Regions from separate parts of the Polycyclovorans algicola TG408 genome, predicted to be linked through region 1. Evidence: riboswitches for the same ligand, from Rfam matches in the RefSeq annotation. Region 1 holds a riboswitch; the other holds the start of a gene.

Region 1 (7,358 bases):
AATGGCCCGCCCTGCAGAAACTGCAAGACGAGCGCGATGCCCGCGTCACCGCCCTGGTCTATGACCTGGGCAGCGAGACACCGCTCGCCGTCATGGCGCCGCAACAGCGGCTGTCACCGGCGTCACTGAGCAAGCTGGTGCTGGCGTCCGCCGTGCTTGAACAATGGCCCGGCGACCACCGCTTTGTCACCCGCCTGGGCGGCGCGCTACCCGATACCGACGGCGTGATCGACAGTGATCTGTGGGTCAGCGGTGAAGGTGATCCCAGCGTCGAGCACCGCGACATGTGGCTGCTGGCGGCGCGCCTCAAACAGCGCGGCGTGACGCAGATCAACGGCGACGTGGTCACCAGCGCCTCGCCATTCGGCCACCTCGAATGCGAGGTCAAGGACCGCTGCGACGCTAAGCGCCGCACCCATACCGCCTACGACGCGCCCCTGTCGGCCGTGGGCGTGGACTACGGCACCTGGTGCATTGATCTGGCCCCACAATTGCCGGGGCAGCAGGCCGCCCTCAGCCACTGCGCCGCCTTTGAGCTGCCCATCCCCCTCGACGGCACCATCGCCAGCCGCAAGCCCGGCACCCGCAGCGCCATGTGGCTGGACCGGCGCAGCGTGCTCGGCGACGACCAACTGGTGATGGGCGGTGACATCGGCCGCGACACCCGCCTCTACCGCTCAATGAGCGACCCGGCACTGGGCACCGGCCTGCTGCTGCGGCAGGCCCTGACCGAACTGGGCATTCAAGTGATGGGCGGCGTGCGGGTCAGCCAAGCAGCCGCGCCTTCAGACTTGATCATGCTCGCCGGCCACGAGGGCGCGCCGGTGCGTGAGCAGGTCGCCGGCCTGCTGCGCTATTCCAACAACTACATCTCCGACATGCTGACCCTGGGCCTTGCGCTGCAGCGCACACCGCAACCGATCAGCACGCTGGCCGAAGCCTCGCAGCTACTGACCGCGCGCTTGCAGCGGGCGCGGACTGCGGTCGGCTTGACCAACGCGCCGACGCCCAACACGCCGATCGTGCTGCACAGCGGCAGCGGCCTGACCCCCGAGAATCGTGTCTCGGCCGAAGACCTGGTGGCCCTGCTACGCGACGAGTACCGGCAGGTGCAGCGCTTCCCGCTGTTTTATGCCGGGCTGGTGGTGCCGGGTGAAGCACCAAGCCGCACCCTGCGCCGTGGCAACACCGACTGGCGCCAGCGCGTGGCGCTCAAGACCGGGACTCTGACCGAGCCCAATTCGGTGTTCGGCACGGCGGGCTATCTGCGCAAAAAGGACGGGGGCTGGATGGCCTTCGCGGTCATCGTCAACGGCGCGGACCGCAAGGGCATTCCCATGAGCGTCTCGCTGCAGGCCATCCGCTCCGACATCGAGGACCTGCTCGCGAAGCACTGAGACCTTGGCGTATGCTGCGCGCCCTCAGGTGCCGACCCTTGCAGGTCGGTGAAACGGGAAGTCCGTGCAAATCGGACGCTGCCCCCGCAACGGTGAATGGTTCGGGGTTGCGCTTTACGCCACTGTCCGGTTGACGACGGGAAGGCCGCAACCCAGCACGCCATAAGTCCGGAGACCGGCCTGAGGTAGGTGCCGTGGTCGCGGAGGGCGAACCTGACGGATGGCAACTGCCATGCGGCCACGGTTTGTCGATTGCAGATGGACGACCCGTGCGCCTGATCCGGTCCCTGATTCAACCGCTTCACCCGATGTCGCTTGCGGCCGCCTTGTGCTGCCCGCTGACCACGTTTGCCGACACTGCGCTGCCGCCGCTGACGGTAGCCGGAGTCAACGCCGAGCTGGACCAGAGCGGCGTGCAGCTGCGGGTGCCGGTCGATCCGCTTTTGGCTAGCGACCTGCCGAGCCTGCTCGCCACCCTGCCCGGCGTACAGGTGCGTCGCAGCGGTGGTCTGGGCGCCTACAGCGAGGCCAGTCTGCGTGGCAGCAACGGCCGTCAGGTCAGGATATTGCTCGACGGCCAGCCGCTGGACGGCGGCGGCGGCGAAGCCACCTCATTGGCACTGATCAGCCCGCTGATGCTGCACGACGTCACCGTGCACAAAGGCCGCGTGCCGGTCGACCTTGCCGGCGGTCTGGCCGGCAGCATCAATCTGCGCACCCCTGAGGTGCTGCGCGCGCCGCTGCTGGGCAGCTTCAGCCTCGGCAGCTTCGGCGAGCGCCAGGCGCATGCCGCCGCGCAATTGGCGACTGACGTCCAGCTCGCCGCCGGTCTGCAACAGGCCGACAACGACTTCAAGTACCGCAACGCCTTCAAGCCCTTCGACCCCACCGACCCCGACCGCCGTCGCCGCGAGCTGCGCCTCAATGCCGACACGGCGCAGCGCTACGCCCTGCTGAGCCTGCGCGCGCCGCTGCGGGTGCAGGCGCATGTCATTGATGACGCGCAATCGCTGCCCACCCGTCTCAACCTGCCCGACCAGACCGCGCAACTCGACACTCGCGCGTACGGCCTGAGCATCGCCGGCGACACGTCGGCGCGCTGGCACCACCGGCTGTCGACGCGCTGGCTGGACGAGCGCTTTCGCGACCGCGACAGCCAGATCGGCCTCGGTGCGCAAGACAGCCGCAGCCGCACCTTCGGCATCGACGGCCAGAGCCGCTTCCACTTCGGAGACGGCAGCCTCGCGGTGCTTGATGCCGGGCATACCCGCTACCGCGCCGAAGACCGGATTGGTGATGTTCCCACCCAGGACGCCGAGCGGTTGCAACTGGGTGGTGCGGCTGAAACCTTTGGCGATCTCGGTGCATGGCGCGCCAACGCCAGCCTCGGCGTGCAGTGGTCCGAAGACCGCGCCGACGGCCAGCAGGAAGAGCACTGGCAATGGGCGCCTGCCGTGGGTCTGACACGGCGACTTGGCCCCTGCATTGCCGCAGGCAACCTCGGCAGTCGCGAGCGCCTCGCAACCTTTTTTGAGCGCTACGGTGACCGCGGACTGTTTCGCGGCAACCCCGAGCTGCGTCCTGAGCGCGCCGACTATGCTGATCTGGGCGCCCGCTGCGCGCCAGTCGGCAGTGCGTGGACCGTCGATGCGGCGGTATTCGGCCAGGACCTGCGTGATGCCATCAGCCCCACCTTCAACGCGCAGGGTGTGGGCCGCTCGATCAACACCGAGCGCGCCGAAATCTACGGTGTCGAGTGGGGTGGCACCGCCCGGCTTGGTCGCTGGCAGGGGCAGATCGGCGGCACCCTTCAGAGCACCGAAAACCGCAGCGGCCCCGGCGCGGCGCGCGGCAAACAATTACCCGGGCGCTACACCGAACAGATCAACGCACGGCTTGAGACCGAGTTCTGGGCCCTGCGCTGGCACTACGCCTTCAGCTTTGAACACGGCCAGTTTTACGACAGCCCAAACCTGCTGAAAGCTGCGCCACTACGTCGCCATGACATCGGCGTGCGCGGCCAATGGCAACGCGTCGGCTGGTCGGTGCAGGCGCTGAACCTGCGCGATGACAACCCCGAACAGTTCAACGGCTTTCCCACGCCCGGGCGCCATTTACGGCTGACCCTGAGCTATCCCGCCATCATGTCCCCCGATTCACCCAAGGAGTAACCGATTCATGACCCTTTTGAAATTCACGCCGCGCGCGGCCATCGGCCTGCTGGTCACCGTGCTGATCTCGGCCTGCTCAAGTGGCGACAACCAATTCAGGGGCACCCCGGATGCCAGCGACGTCAGTGCCGTGGTCGCCACCCGCGCGTCAGACTTCAGCAGCGGCGCCGTATCGCTGATCAATGCCGAAACATTGACCGGGCAGAACAACCTGGCGCCGACCACGTCCGACATTCGGGTCCGCGCCGCAAGCGAGCAATTCTTCGTCATCGAGCGTTTCGACAGCAACACGGTCAAGCGCTTCGACCTCGACATGCCCAACACGCCCAACCTGACGGCCTCAACCCAGGACCCTGACGACACGGCGCAAAGCAACCCCGCCGACCTGCTGATGGTCAGCCCCACCAAGGGCTATCTGCTGCGCTACGGGTCGGGCACGGTATGGATCGTCAACCCGTCGGCCACCACTGAAGCCGGATTCAAGACCGGTGAAATCGACCTGTCGCACTACGACGCCGATGGCGTGCCGGAGATGATTACCGGGGTCATCGACCGGGGCCTGCTGTTTATCGCCATGCAGCGGCTCGAAAACTTCGCGTCGGTCAAAAGCGGCTATGTCGCCGTGATCGACATCGGCAGCGACGAGGAGGTCGACACCGGCAACAACCCCGACCTGCCGGGCATCGAATTGCCGCTGCAAAGCCCCACCGGCCTCATCATCGATCCCGCCAGCCTTGACCTGCTGGCCATCGGCAGCGGCGGCTTCGACGGCAGCTTCACACCGGTGTTCGAGGGCGGCATTGCCCGCATCGATACCGGCACGTTCACCGCCGAGTTGCTGCTCGACGACGGCAGCGCCGAAAGCGCACCCTTCGGCCAGTTCGGCGAGCTGGTGGCCATCAGCGGCACGCAGGCCTACTTCACCGCCGGCGAACCGTTTGCCGCGCAAACCCTGTACCGCTTCGACCCAACCACCGATGCCGACCCGGTTGCGGTTGACGGCTTCATCGATCAGGAACTGGGCGCGCTGGCGGTCGATCCGCTGAATCGTCTGTGGGTCGCACGCGCCGACACTGAGGCGCCGGGCATCAGCCTGCTGGACGTTTCCGGCGGCGGTGAGACGGTGATGGGCAGCCGTATCAACACCTCGTTGATCCCGATCAACATTGACTTTGCGGTGCTGCCCGACATCAACGACTGAGTGCGGACCTGCAGTTGCGGCGCCCGGCGGTAAAACCCGCCGGGCGCAGTTTCATTGCGGCTTGCGTTTGAACAACAGCAGCGAAAAGGCAGCTTCGGTTTCAAACGCTGCGAACGCATTCATCGCCTCGCGCCGCTCGGGCCTGGCCTTCCAGGCATAGGGCGTCATCAGCAGCAAATGCTGCAAGTCGGCCTGTGAGAGCTGCAGCGGCACGGACACCGTTTGCTGGGTCACCGCCTCAAAATCGGTCTCGAAACCGACCCTGAATTTATCGGGTGCATGCGCCTGCACCACATCGAACAACTGTTCGCGCAGGGTCCACAAATGCCGGGCCGCCGGCGTCACCACCAGCACATGGCCGCCGGGGCGCAGTACGCGCCGCATCTCGGCCACGTGCAGTTGCGTGAACAGGTTGGTGACCCCATCGACCGAGGCGTCCGCCAGTGGCAAGTGCGCGCCGCTGCCGACCAGCCAGGTGATGGCCGGATAGCGTTTGGCCGCCAGGCGTATCGCCGGGCGGGCAATGTCGAGGCCGATGACCTCGCCCGCCACGGCGGGAAACGCACCGGTGTAATCGCCCTCACCACAGCCGATGTCGAGCACGCGGGTCGCTTTCAGTGGCGCCAACATCGCCAACACCGCGTCACGCAGTGGCCGGTAGTGGCCGGCCTGCAAGAACGCCCGGCGCGCGTGCACCATCCGCACGTCGTCGCCGGGGTCGCGACTCTTCTTCTGCTGTACCGGCAACAGGTTGACGTAGCCCTCGCGCGCGACGTCGAAGCTGTGACCCTGTTCACAGCGCCAGGCTTTCGGCTCGCGCGCCAGCGGCAGGCGGCACAGGGGGCAAATCACACTCATTGGGGCCGTCCACCCTCGGCGAGCAGGCTCAGCGCCAGCGCTTCGGCGACGCGTATGCCATCAATCCCCGCCGACATGATGCCGCCGGCATAGCCCGCGCCCTCGCCCGCCGGAAACAGGCCGCGGGTGTTCAGGCTCTGGTAGTCGGCATCGCGGGTGATGCGCAGCGGTGACGAGGTGCGGGTTTCGACGCCGGTCAGCACCGCATCGTGGCGGGCAAAGCCCTTGATCTGCCGGTCGAACACCGGCAAGGCCTCGCGTATCGCTTCGATGGCGTAGGCCGGCAGCGCGCAAGCAAGATCACCCAGGCGCACGCCGGGTTTGTAGCTGGGCAAGACGCTGCCCAGCGCCGTGGACGGCTGTCCGGCAAGGAAGTCGCCGACCAGTTGCGCCGGCGCCTCGTAGTTGCGGCCGCCAAGCACGAAGGCCTGTGATTCGAGTTGCGCCTGCAAGGCGATACCCGCCAAGGGCCCAGCCGCCACGCCACCGGGATAATCCTCGGGCGAAATGCCGACCACGATGCCGGCGTTGGCGTTGCGTTCGTTGCGCGAGTACTGGCTCATGCCATTGGTCACCACCCGGCCCGGCTCTGAGGTGGCCGCGACCACCGTGCCGCCGGGACACATGCAGAAGCTGTACACCGAACGGCCATTGCGGGCGTGGTGCACCAGCTTGTAATCGGCCGCGCCGAGCAGCGGGTGGCCGGCAAACTTGCCCAACCGCGCGCTGTCGATCAGCGACTGCGGGTGCTCGATGCGAAAGCCCACCGAGAACGGCTTGGCCTCCATGAATACCTCGCGCTCGTGAAGCATGCGAAATGTCTCGCGGGCGCTGTGGCCCAGTGCCAGCAGGACATGGTCGGCGCGCACGGTCTCGCCGCTGGCCAGGGTCACGCCACGCATCTGCCCCGCCTCGATGAGCACGTCGGTCACCTGCTGACCAAACCGAACCTCACCCCCTAGCGCTTCGATTTCTTCGCGCATGCGCGTCACCACGCCGGTCAGGCGAAAGGTGCCGATGTGCGGCTTGCTGACGTAAAGGATCTCTTCCGGCGCGCCCGCCTTGACGAACTCGTTCAGCACCTTGCGGCCGTGGAACTTGGGGTCACGCACCTGACTCCAGAGCTTGCCATCGCTGAACAAGCCGGCACCGCCCTCGCCGAACTGCACGTTGGATTCCGCATTGAGCGTGTGCTTGCGCCACAGCCCCCAAGTGTCCTGCGTGCGTTGCCGCACCGGCTGACCGCGCTCGAGCACGATGGGGCGAAAGCCCATCTGCGCCAGCATCAGCGCCGCAAAAATTCCGCAGGGCCCGAAGCCAATGACCAGCGGACGGTTGGCAAAGCCGGCGGGTGCGTGGGCGACCGGGTGGTAGGTGACGTCCGGCGCCGGGCGCACGTGCGCATCGCCCTCAAACTTGGCCAGCACCGCAGCCTCATCACGCAGCTCGCAATCGACGGTGTAAACAAAACTCAGCTCGGCCGATTTCTTGCGCGCGTCATAGCTGCGCTTGAACACGATGAAGCGCAACAGATCACCGTCCGGCAGGCGCAAACGCTTCTGAATGGCCGGTGCCAGTGCTTCGGGCGAGTGATTGACGGGCAGTGTGAGTTCGGTAAGGCGCAGCATCGACGGGATTCACGACCGGGGGGCACATTGTCCCATGCGGACGCCTCAGCGCGGCGCGTCAGCCGGATAATGACGTTTAAGGAAGGCGATCATCGCCGCGCTA
Region 2 (7,358 bases), 190 kb from region 1:
GCGGTGACCTTACGGCGGGTGATCAAGGTGGTCGGCGTGGTGATGATTGCGCTGGCCTTTCAGCTGGCCAGTTGGACGCCGGAGCGCTTTACCCAGGTGACGCGCTGGGCGCTGGCAGGTTGTGTGCTGCTGAGCATTGCCTGGGTGATCGTGGCGCCGGCCAATGGCATTCACCAGTCGTCGTTGTACGAACTGCAAGGCGCATGGCGCGGCATCACCACACACAAGAACAACTACGGGTTGCTGGGCACCTTCACCGCCCTGTTCTGGCTGCACGGCGGGCTGACGCGACAACTGACATGGCGTGCCGCGGCGTTCGGTGTGGTGCTGGGCCTGTCCGCAACGCTGCTGTCGCGCAGCTCCACCAGTCTGATCATGTTCGTGCTGGCGGCGGCGCTGATGACGGCGGCGCTGATGACACCGCGCGCGCTGCGTGACCTGCGGGTTTATCTGGTCGCCACGGTGATTTTGGTGGCGCTGGTCTACGCGTTGCTGCTGCTGCTGGGCTTTCCCGGTTACACCGACCTGATGACACCGGTCGCCGATGCGTTTGGCAAGGATGTCACCCTGTCGAGCCGCACCCTGATCTGGGCACTGGCGCTCGACGAAATCATGGCGCGACCGTGGCTGGGGATTGGCTTCGAGGCTTTCTGGCTCGATGAGCCGGACGGGCCGTCGGCGGCCATGGAGCGTGCGCTGCGCTTCTCGATCAGCTCGGCGCACAACGGCTATATCGACATGGCCATCTCGCTGGGTCTGGGCGGGGTGATGCTGATGATCGGCGCCTACCTTTTTTACGGGTGGATGATCATCAGGGTGGCAAGAATTGACCGTGGTCTGTTTGCGCTCAATGCGGCGTTGCTGCTGATTCAGATCATTTCCAACCTGATGGAAAGCTTTATCCTGAGACCCGTGACCGCCGAGTTTTTCGTGACCACGCTGGCAATGATGGCACTGGGGCGGCGACTGCTCGAAGCGCGCTTTGTCCCGTATCGGCAGGGATTGCCACTGCAATCCGAGCCTTCACCTCCTGCCGCCCGGTCTGCCCATGCGCGTTTCGGTTTGCGTTAACACCTTTCACCGGCCCCAGACCTTGGGGCAGCTGCTCGAAGACCTTGCCGCGCTGCAAGGTGAGCCGACCTTGTCCGAAGTGGTCATCACCGACAACGACGCTGGCGGCAGTGGACGGGCGACCGTCGAGGCCGCGATGGACAAGGTGCCCTTTGCGTTGATCCACCAGATCGAACCCGAGCAGAACATCTCACTGGCACGGAACCGCGGGATCCACCGTGCGACGGGCGACTGGATCGGCTTGCTTGACGATGACGAGCGTGTGGCGCCCGATTGGCTGGCACAAAAGGCTGCACAGGCTGCCCGCAGCAGCGCCGACGGCGTGTTCGGCCCGGTTGAACAGCAGATCCCGGACGATGCGCCGGCCTGGATGCCCCGCGACGGTGGCAGTCTGCATGGCTACGCGCCCCTGACCAGCGGCACGGTGATGCCGGCCAACATGTTGTTCAGCGGCAATGTGCTGATTCGCAAGGCGGTGCTGACCGGACGTGACGGGCCGTTTGATCCCGGTTATGGCCTCTCGGGCGGCGAAGATGCCGACCTTTTCAACGCCCTGCGGCGCAATGGCGCGCACTTTGTCTGGTGTGCCGAAGCGCCGGCCATTGAGCGACTGGGCCCCGAGCGTATGCAGCAGACGTGGTTTTTGACCCGGAGTCGGCGCGGCGCGCAGGACTATGCGCTTCAGGTTCTGGATGGGGTCTATGGCCCGGTCAGTGCATCGACCCGGCTACGTTTAGGGCTCGACGCAGCGGCTAAATGGCTCATCGCCGTTCTGGGATACACCGCGCTTCGGCTGACCGGCGCCGCGCCGCCACAGACCTTTGCCTGGCGCCGCAAGGTCGCCGCGCAGCTGGGCAAGTTCGACGTGCTGCTGGGTCGCGGCCGCATCCTCGAATACCAGAAAAAGCCCGCTGCCAAGTGAGGGGCGCAAGGCTCCAGGCGGCACTCGGCAACACGCGATTGTTCGGTAGTGCGATTGTCACCCAGGCGGTGTTGTCGGCCTGCAACCTGATCATTGGCCTGGTGCTGATCCGCTTTACGACCGAAGAAGATTACGGCCGCTACGTGCTCGCCTACACGGTGCTGGCGCTCGCAATCGCCGTGCCCAATTCGGCGGTGTTCGGCCCCCAAGCCGTGCTCGGCGGCAAATGGCCACTGGACGAGCGCAGGCAACTCTTCAGTCGTGTCGCGACCCAGTTGGCGCGGCTCTGCTGGCAAGTTGGCGGTGTGGTGATGCTGGGCGCAGTGCTGGTGCCCGGCGTGGTGCTGCAGCGTTGGGACGACGTGTGGCTGGCGGCCGCGCTGATCCTCGCGGCGGCCGCCGCGATTCGACGTGAACACTTGCGTGCCGTGCTGTACCTGGGGCGCGCGCCCATTGACGTACTGCGCAGCGACAGCGTTTACGCCCTGGTCGCGGTGATGGCCGCTGCTGCCGCCGCGCTGCTGGCGGGCGGGCAAGCCGCGCCCTGGGTGCTGCTGGGACTGGCGCTGGCCGCGTGGGCCGGCGGATGGCGGGCGAGGGCGGTGGTCGGTGAACGCTTCGGCTGGGCACCGGATGAACCGGTCAACCGGCTGGCCCAGTTGTGGCCGCTGGGCCGTTGGGCGCTGCTGGGTTCGATGATCAACTGGTCGTTCGTGCAGGGTTTTTACTTCGTCATGGTGGCATTGCTCGACGTGCGTGCTGTCGCTGCCGTGGCGGCCACGCGGCTGCTGCTGATGCCGATCAATCTTCTCGCCACCGGTGTCGGGCAACTGTTGCTCCCCATGGCGGCGAGCTGGTTCCCGACCCTGGGCGGCGCCGTGGTCTTGCAGCGGCTGTCGGCGATCGCCGCCGGATTGCTCGGCGTCACCCTGACCTACGTGGCGCTGCTGTGGGTGCTGCAGGACTGGATCATGGGCACGATACTTGGCCGCGAATTTGACGAGCAGGGCGCGCTGATTGCGGCATGGTCTGCGTGCTTTGCGCTGGGCGTGGTGCGTTCGACGATCTCGCGTGCGGCGATGGTGGTCGAACGCTTCAAGGCGCTTTCGGCCCTGGAGGCGATCACCGCCAGCGTGTCGCTCACTTCCGGCGCGCTGGCGATGCTGCAGTTCGGCGCCGTCGGCGGCATTCTCGGGCTGATTGCCGGCGAGGTCACCGGCATGGTGCTGATGGTCGGTTACCTGACCCACCTGCGCCGCAGCGGCGTGCTCGGGCCACCGGCGCCCGTGCAGACATGAAAAAGCCGCCGTGCAGGCGGGTGGTTCAGTGCCGCAGGTGACTCACAGAATGGTCGGATTCGGCGCGTCGCCGTAGACGACTTTCGGGTCGAAGGATTTTTCAGACTCTTCGTACTGTAGCGTGCGTTCGTCCGGTCCTTCGCCCATCGGAATCGAGCGGTAAAAGCACGACCGATACCCGACGTGGCAAGAGGCATCGCCGTTGACTGACACGCGCAACCAGATGGCGTCCTGGTCGTCGTCGATGCGCAGTTCTTCGACCTTTTGCACCAGACCGCTGGTGGCGCCCTTGTGCCAGAGCACCTTGCGGCTGCGCGACCAGTAGTGCGCTTCGCCGGTGAGAATGGTTTTTTTCAGCGCTTCGGCGTTCATGTAGCCGAGCATCAGCACTTCGCCCGTGCCGTGTGCCGTGGTGACGCAGGGCAGCAGGCCGTCGGCATCGAACTTGGGGGCCAACTCGTGGCCTTCTTCCACCTGTTCGATGGTCAGTCGCGAAAAAAATCGTACGTCGTTACTCATGGCCCTTCATTCAACACTCGGCGCCGGGCGGCGCGGGGGCGCAAGTGTAATACCATCAAACCATGAAGGCGACGACCGATTCCCACTCCGCCGAGGCCACCCTCGAACAGGCCGACGCGCTGTGTCGCAAACGTGGCGCGCGGTTCACGCCCATGCGCCGCGAAGTCTTTGAACTGATGCTGGCCGAGCCGGGCCCGCGTTCGGCCTATGACCTGATGGCCACCCTGGAAACCCGGCTGAACCGCCGTCTGGCCCCACCCACCGTCTATCGTGCGCTGGACTTTCTGATGGCGCAGGGCTTTATTCATCGGCTGGAATCCACGCATGCCTATCTGCCGTGCATGCACATCGGCCACGCCCACCACGGCGTGTATCTGGTCTGTGAGCGCTGCGGTCAGACCGTTGAGCTTGACGATCACACCATCGCCACGCGGCTGGAGCAGGGCGCCGAAGCGCATGGCTTCAAGGTGAGCCGACCGGTTGTCGAATTGCACGGCCATTGCGGCGAGTGCCGCGATCCTGCGTGACGTCTGACCGGACAGGGCACGCCGCGATGTCCGACACCCAGCGTGAACTGCGACGCGCCTTCATTGCGCTCGGCTATTTCACCCGTGTTCCGATTCCCGAATGGGTGGGCTGGTCGCCGGACGAACTGAATCGTGCGGCGCGTTACTTCCCGCTGGTGGGCGTCCTGGTGGGCGCTGTCGGTGCCATCAGCCTGTTGTTGGGCGCCGCGCTGTGGACCCCGATGGTGGCCGTCAGCCTGTCGATGCTGGTGACGATTCTGCTCACTGGCGCGTTCCACGAAGACGGCCTGGCGGACTCGGCCGACGGTTTTGGAGGTGGCTTCGAGCCCAAGCGCGTGCTGGCGATCATGCAGGATTCGCGCATCGGCACCTACGGCGCACTGGCGCTGGGACTGGCGCTGCTAATCAAGTTCTGCGCGCTGCTGGCGCTGGCCGAGCTGAATCTCGGACTCGCCGCGCTGGCGCTGGTCATCGCTCATGCCGGCTCACGTGCCAGCGCGCTGAGCGTGATGGTCTGGTTGCCCTACGCGCGCATCGAGGGCGCGACCAAGGCCAAGCCTGTGGCCGAAGGCATCAGCAGCACCGAGTGGCGCATCGGTTGCGCCATCGCGGGGCTGCCGCTGCTGCTCGCGTGGGTCGGGTCGCCATTGACGCTGCTGCAAGGCGTGGCGGTCATGCTCACGCTGCTGGCCGTGGCTTGGTTGGCGGCAAAATACTGTCGCCGCCGCATCAGCGGCTATACCGGGGACGCGCTGGGGGCCACCCAGCAGGTCGCCGAAATCGCGACCTATCTGGTGCTCTGCGCGGCCTGGGTCTAATGCGTCTGTTGCTGCTGCGGCACCTGCCGGTGCAGTTGCCGCCGGGTATCTGCTACGGGGCCAGCGACGTCGCCGCCCGACCGCCGACACCGACCGAGTTGGCCGCGCTGCGTACGGCCATCGGCGCTGTTCCCACCCGGGTCATCAGCAGCCCGCTGCGGCGCTGCGAGGCACTGGCAACCGCACTTGTGCCGGGCGCGCCTGTCGTGCTTGACGACCGGCTCAAGGAAATCAATTTTGGCGATTGGGAGTTGCGCGCCTGGGACGACATCGACCGCGCACAAATCGATGCCTGGGCGGCATCACCCTGGGGCTATCGAATGCCGGGCGGCGAGTGCGCCAACGACCTGCGCAACCGGGTGCTGGCCGCATTGGACGATGCGCTACAGCAGGCGAATCAGGCATCCGTGGTGCAGATGTTGATCGTCACCCACGGCGGTCCGCTGCGGGTGCTGCGCGGCCATTTGCTGGGCCTGCCGCAGGCGCAGTGGCTGGACGGGTCGTGCCCGCCGGGCGGTCTTCTCGCGCTTGCGCGAACCGCCGATGGTCGCTGGCAGGTTGCGCCTGATCAGCCCTGATTTTCTGCCCGAATCGGCGGCGCTGCATTTGCAGTTTTGTCACGGCTCGCCGTAAAGTCGCGCCGCTTCAGGTGTCTCGGCCAACGCAAGTTGTCCGGGATTAAACGGGAAGCCGGTGCGCTGATTCGCCAAGGCGAATCAATCATTCCGGCACTGCCCCCGCAACGGTAAGCGAGTTGAATGCGGCTTCACGCCACTGTGTTTTCGAACATGGGAAGGCGCCGCATTCAGGGTTCTCAAACGCCCAGCTCGTAAGTCCGGAGACCGGCCTGAAGCATCCGATGGCGCGCGGTGGGCGAGGCCGGACGTGACAGGCCACGTTTGTCTGCCGTGCCCCGTTGCGTTCGTCACCTGTCTTCTAAAGCGCCATCTCCACTTCGATTTACGTCGCGTGGGGCGACGCTTCAGGAGATGTTCGTGAAATCCTTTCTTAAAAAATGGGCGCTGACCTTGATGGCCGGCGCGATGTCATGTGTGGCTGCCGCGTCTGAATCACGATCCGTGCCGCCCGCAATGGGCGATGTGATTGTCACCGCATCACGCAACTCGGAGGCGCTGACCGACACGCTGGCGCCGGTGTCCGTGATCACCCGCGACGACCTTGAGCGCCTGCAGTCGCAGGATGTGCTCGACGTGTTGACCGGCCTGCCGGGCATTAACTTCGCCACCAATGGCGGGCCGGGCAAGTCGACCTCGCTGTTCGTGCGCGGCACGGAATCCGACCATGTGCTGGTGCTGGTTGACGGCATCAAGGTCGGCTCGGCCACTTCCGGCAGCACGCCGTTCGAGCAAATTCCCGTCGACCAGATCGACCGTATCGAGATCGTCCGCGGGCCGCGCTCCAGTCTCTATGGCTCGGAGGCGATTGGCGGGGTGATCCAGATCTTCACCCGTCGCGGATCGCGTAGCGGGGTGGTGACGCCTTCGTTCGCCCTCGGCGGCGGTTCGCGTGGCGATGGCCGCATCGAGGCTGGATTGCGCGGCGGTGATGGCAACACCTGGTTCAGCGCCGGCCTGAACGCCCGCACCACCGACGGTATCGACGTGCGCCCCAGCCTCAACGAACCGGACCGCGACGGCTACCGGCAACTGGCGGGCTCCTTGAGCGCCGGACACCTGTTCGACAACGGCGCCGAGGTCTCGGTCAATCTGCTGCGCGCCGAGGGCGAGAATGACTTCGACGGCGCCTCGCAAAACGAAACCGACACGGTCAATCAGGTGATCGGTCTGAGCGGCCGCTTTGCCCCGCTGCCCCGTTGGACGGTGGCGCTCAGTGGCGGCCAGAGCACCGATGACGCCGACAACCTGCTCGACGGCGCGTTCGTCAGTCGCTTCAAGACCCGGCGCGACACGCTGTCGTGGCAGAACGATGTCGCGTTGGCCGCGGGGCACGGCGTAACCGTGGGCGTTGACTACCAGAACGACCAAATCAGCGGCACCACCGCCTACGCCGAAAATCGTCGCGACAACACGGGCCTGTTCGCCGTGTATCAGGGCAGCGTTGGCGCACATGACCTGCAACTGAGCCTGCGTGAAGACGAAAACCAGCAGTTCGGTCGCAACACCACCGGCGGGGTCTCTCACGGCTACGGGTTCGCCGGCGGCATTCGGGCGGTCGCTTCATA

The links. A riboswitch is a leader RNA that binds a small molecule or an ion and turns the genes downstream of it on or off. The one in region 1 is predicted to bind cobalamin.
Region 2: another riboswitch for cobalamin. It lies ahead of btuB (TonB-dependent vitamin B12 receptor); the one in region 1 lies ahead of U741_RS0114925 (TonB-dependent receptor plug domain-containing protein).

What each region holds. Positions count from the first base shown of each region.
Region 1 is NZ_JOMH01000001.1:3,113,293-3,120,650, forward strand. It holds gene dacB (D-alanyl-D-alanine carboxypeptidase/D-alanyl-D-alanine endopeptidase) at 1-1,397, shown strand, start outside; cobalamin riboswitch at 1,407-1,595, shown strand; gene U741_RS0114925 (TonB-dependent receptor plug domain-containing protein) at 1,706-3,568, shown strand; gene U741_RS0114930 (NHL repeat-containing protein) at 3,576-4,769, shown strand; gene U741_RS0114935 (putative RNA methyltransferase) at 4,821-5,627, opposite strand; gene U741_RS0114940 (NAD(P)/FAD-dependent oxidoreductase) at 5,624-7,255, opposite strand; gene U741_RS0114945 (alpha/beta fold hydrolase) at 7,301-7,358, opposite strand, start outside.
Region 2 is NZ_JOMH01000001.1:2,924,697-2,932,054, reverse strand. It holds gene U741_RS0114075 (O-antigen ligase family protein) at 1-1,071, shown strand, start outside; gene U741_RS0114070 (glycosyltransferase family 2 protein) at 1,049-1,993, shown strand; gene U741_RS0114065 (lipopolysaccharide biosynthesis protein) at 2,032-3,291, shown strand; gene hisI (phosphoribosyl-AMP cyclohydrolase) at 3,334-3,810, opposite strand; gene U741_RS0114055 (transcriptional repressor) at 3,873-4,337, shown strand; gene U741_RS0114050 (adenosylcobinamide-GDP ribazoletransferase) at 4,364-5,155, shown strand; gene U741_RS0114045 (histidine phosphatase family protein) at 5,155-5,733, shown strand; cobalamin riboswitch at 5,786-6,020, shown strand; gene btuB (TonB-dependent vitamin B12 receptor) at 6,151-7,358, shown strand, end outside.